2 regions of the Rhodophyticola sp. CCM32 genome follow, and region 1 is predicted to be linked to the other one. Evidence: riboswitches for the same ligand, from Rfam matches in the RefSeq annotation. Region 1 holds a riboswitch; the other holds the start of a gene.
What was found. A riboswitch is a leader RNA that binds a small molecule or an ion and turns the genes downstream of it on or off. The one in region 1 is predicted to bind thiamine pyrophosphate.

Region 1 (2,200 bases):
GTTGTAACCGAGAGGCCCAGGATCATCCTGGTGCCAATACGCGCACGGGTGTCAGCAACGGGAGTGTCAGCCTGTCCGATATGCAGGCCATCGGCACCACACGCGAGCGCGGCCTCAATATCATCATTGACGATCATAAGCGCACCAGTTCCGGAAAGGGCGGTCTGCAGGGCACGGCCAATGGCGATGCGCTCGGCTGTCGATGCCGTTTTATGGCGCAACTGGACCATAGTGGCCCCGCCGGCCACAGCTGCGCGGGCCGTCTCCACCATGCCACGTTCACCGCAAAGTTCAGGGTCGAGAACCAGATAGAGCGAAAGATTGAGGCGGGTCATGTCAGCGTTACTCTGGCGGTGCTCTCCAGAGCCGCTCCGTCTAGGGCGGCGAGTGCATCCAGAAATCGCCAACCGAAAGATCCCGGTCCTACGGCTTTCTGCGCCGCCGCCTCCCCGGCTGCGGCGAAGGTGGCCAGGGCACCGACGGTTGCATCAAACGGATCCGTAACCGCTGCGGCGAAGGCTCCGACGAGACAGGTGAGTGAGCAGCCGAGGGCCGTTACCTGCGGCATCAATTCCGATCCGCCCGAAATCTTTGCGGCCCGGCGGCCATCGGTCACGAAGTCCACGGCACCTGTGACGGCAACGACGCAGCCGCGACCGGCCGCCAGCTTTCGCGCCCCGGCTTCCGCAGCAGCAACGGGGTCGGTTGCATCGGCCCCGCGCCCGGCCCCGCCGCCGCCCGACAGCGCCAGAATTTCCGACGCGTTGCCACGCACAATCGTTGGCGAAAAATCCATCAGCCGCGCTGCCACATCGCGCCGGTAAGCGGTGGCATGGAGCGCCACAGGGTCGAATATCCACGGGCGCCCGGCCTGCCGCGCGCCGGTGATGGCAGCAGTCATCCCCGCGACCCATGTCGGCGAGAGCGTGCCAATATTGATGGTGAGTGCGTCCGCAACAACCGCAAACTCTTCGGCTTCGTCGGCTGTGTGAACCATTGCAGGCGACGCGCCAATCGCAAGCAGGGTGTTGGCCGCAACATTCATCGCAACGTAGTTCGTAATGCACTGGACAAGCGGTATGGTTGCACGCATCTCAGCAAGAGCCTGGGCGGGAGATATCTTCACAATGGCCTCCATCGGGCGGAGGCCGGGCGAATCGAAGCGGAGAATTGACCCGTTTCATACGCCGAGCAACTCCCTCCGCCAGCATGATCTGGTTCAGGTTCAAAGGGTTCTTCTCAGCCCGCCAAACGGTGGACGCCCCTGTTTCTCAGTTTTTAGAATATACAATGCGTGCGGGTTGTCATCCCCTAAAGCCTTTCGAGTTTTCATTGAGACATGATCATCGCTTTTCGCGTTCGACCGAAGGGAGAGGCCGCGAACAAGCGATGCAATGTTAACTCGAAAGGCTATAATGTTGCCTTGAAGACAAGGCCGCATGCTGGAGCAGTGTGGGCCTCATCCAAAGCCCCATGCAGGTTTTCCGCCATGAAGCCAGCCATATCCAGTAACTCAACATGCTCATTGTCCCGATCATTCATCAAATGATCGGCCAGCGCCCGCGCACCGGATCGTTGGGAGCCGACCAAAATCATGACCGGCCTTTCAAGGCTTCAATCAGTGTCACCCGCATCCAGGCGACATCGACAATGGCCTGTTTGAGATCGGCTTCCAGGTCTTCATCAATGACCAGCGTACCCTGGTTCAGATGTTTGGCGATCTGGTTGAGATTACTGGCCGAGCGGGATGCCCCCAACCGCGCCAATATCTCCGCCAGCAATCGCTGATCTGCCTCTGGCATGGCGCGACGCTTACGATGGCGTGGAGCCTCATCCGCAAAAACCACCGACTTCACATAGGATGACAGGGGCATCGACCCGGCCTGACGCTCCAGCGCCGCACGTTCCTCATCACTCAACCGGATGGAAAACGGCGGCGTTCGTTTCTGAACCACCCCGCTCATGGCCGGGGGCATCAGGGCTTCGGTCTAGACACCGGCGGCAGCGCACTCAACTGCTCGACAAGCGCATCATCACCCTGAATGATATCCGCCCAATTCTCGAATGCCGACGGGCATTCTGTCACCATATCGAGTTCTAGAGCATCGTCCATGTAATCTGCAACGCACATGCATTGCGCGGAGGGCAGAGCCCGAACCGAGGGGCAGGAAGCGAAGCGCCCGCGCCCCTTGGGGGCGGT
Region 2 (2,200 bases), 1.8 Mb from region 1:
TTGATCGACATGCAGGCCGCCGCCAGATCGGTGTCAAGCTTGCCATAGATCGGGGCGCCCAGACCGGCGGGCACGCCGCTGGCCAGCAATTCGATCACAGCGCCGGTGCTGTCGCCGGATTTCCGCAAACCATCCAGATAGCTGGCCCAGTCCCGCGCGGCATCCGCATCCGGTGTCCAGAACGGGTTTTCCTCGATCCGGGTCAGGTCGATATTGGCCCGGTCAATCGCATGTGGCCCCATCTGCACCATATAGCCGGTGATCTTCAGCTCCGGCAGAAGACGGGTCAGCGCCGCCCGGGCCACACCGCCCGCAGCCACCCGCGCCGCTGTCTCCCGCGCCGAAGACCGGCCGCCACCACGCGGGTCACGGATACCGTATTTCTGCCAATAGGTGATATCCGCATGGCCGGGCCGGAATTTTTCAGCGATATCGCCATAGTCTTTCGAACGCTGATCGGTGTTGCGGATCATCAACTGGATCGGGGTGCCGGTGCTGTGGCCCTCATAGACGCCCGACAGGATTTCCACCTCATCGGCTTCCCGCCGTTGGGTGGTGTATTTGTTCTGCCCCGGTTTGCGCCGGTCCAGCCAGTGTTGCAGGTCCGCGGCGGCGATGGGCACGCCGGGCGGGCAGCCATCGACGGTGGCGCCAAGGGCGGGCCCGTGGCTTTCACCCCAGGTGGTGACACGGAACAGATGGCCGAATGTGTTGAGCGACATGGAAAGACTGCCTTTGATTGCAGGGCCGGGTTAGCCGCCAATGGCATAAATGCCAAGAGGCGACAGGTCTCTGAAAACTAGTTTAGTGCTAAACTAGTTTTCAGATCGTACAAGTTTCACCTTGCGACCCCCGCCGTGCGGGGATAGGCCTGTGCCTACCTCGGGGTGGCCAATGGCCTGAGATGCATGATGCGAACCCGTAGAACCTGAACCGGTTAGGACCGGCGGAGGGAAGGCAAAAGACCACCCGGGTCTCACCCTTACTTCGCCCGTCGCAATGGAGGCGTGAGATGAGACACACCATCATGGCAACGGCGTTTTCCCTGATCGCAGCATCGGCTGCGGCAGAAACACCCGTTTTGTCGATTTACACCTATGACAGCTTTGTCGCCGATTGGGGCCCCGGCCCGCTGATCGAGGCGGCGTTCGAGGAAACCTGCGATTGCGACCTGCAATTCACCGGTGCCGGAGATGGCGCCGCACTTCTGGCACGTATCCGGCTGGAAGGCGCCCATTCTGATGCGGATGTGGTTCTTGGCCTCGACACCAATCTGATGGATGCGGCAGAGCAGACCGGCCTGTTTGCGCCCCACGGCATCACCGTGCCGGAACTTGACCTGCCTGTGGGTTGGGAGGATCAAGTTTTTCTGCCGTTTGACTGGGGGTATTTCGCCTTTGTCTACAACACGGACATGACCGATGTGCCGGGCAGTTTCACAGAGCTTGCGGCAAGTGACGCCCGGATCGTGATACAGGACCCGCGCTCTTCCACCCCCGGTCTTGGCCTGCTGATGTGGGTTTCTGCCGCCTATGGCGATGCCGCTGCCGGGATCTGGGAAGGCTTGGCCGACAATGTCGTGACAGTCACGCCCGGCTGGTCCACCGCCTATGACCTGTTTCTGGAAGGGGAGGCGGATATGGTCCTGTCCTACACCACCTCACCCGCCTATCACCTGATTGCCGAGGAGGATGACAGCAAGGCCGCCGCCGCCTTTGAAGAGGGTCATTATCTGCAGGTTGAAGTGGCCGGACTACTGGCAAACAGCGATCAGCCCGATCTGGCGCGTGATTTTCTGGCCTTCATGCTGACAGAGCCGTTTCAGGCGGTGATTCCCACCACGAACTGGATGTACCCGGCTGCCCTGCCCGCTGATCACCTGCCAGAGGGGTTTGAGACCCTGATGACACCTGACCGGGCCTTGTTGTTCGACCCGGCCACCGCCGCCGCAACCCGGGCTGAGGCATTGGACATATGGCTGACCGCGCTCAGCCAGTAACGCTGTTACACGCGCTCGGCGGGTTTGTCGCCGCCGGGGTCGCCCTGGCGATACTGGGGCCGCTTGTCGCCGTTGCTTTGAGGGCAGAGGCGGGCGCGCAGCTTGGCGCAGCCGACTGGTCCGCGATCCGCTTCACGCTGCTTCAGGCCCTGCTGTCGGCAGTGTTGAGCGTGGGCTTGGCCATCCCCGTTGCCCGCGCTC

Region 2: another riboswitch for thiamine pyrophosphate. It lies ahead of thiB (thiamine ABC transporter substrate binding subunit); the one in region 1 lies ahead of thiM (hydroxyethylthiazole kinase).

What each region holds. Positions count from the first base shown of each region.
Region 1 covers NZ_CP038492.1:1,545,256-1,547,455, forward strand. Annotated here, with positions in the region: gene thiE (thiamine phosphate synthase) at 1-335, opposite strand, end outside; gene thiM (hydroxyethylthiazole kinase) at 332-1,138, opposite strand; TPP riboswitch at 1,180-1,276, opposite strand; gene E2K80_RS07605 (hypothetical protein) at 1,411-1,596, opposite strand; gene E2K80_RS07610 (hypothetical protein) at 1,593-1,964, opposite strand; gene E2K80_RS19080 (hypothetical protein) at 1,976-2,113, opposite strand.
Region 2 covers NZ_CP038492.1:3,353,572-3,355,771, reverse strand. Annotated here, with positions in the region: gene aroC (chorismate synthase) at 1-722, opposite strand, end outside; TPP riboswitch at 874-972, shown strand; gene thiB (thiamine ABC transporter substrate binding subunit) at 1,013-1,999, shown strand; gene E2K80_RS16345 (thiamine/thiamine pyrophosphate ABC transporter permease ThiP) at 1,975-2,200, shown strand, end outside.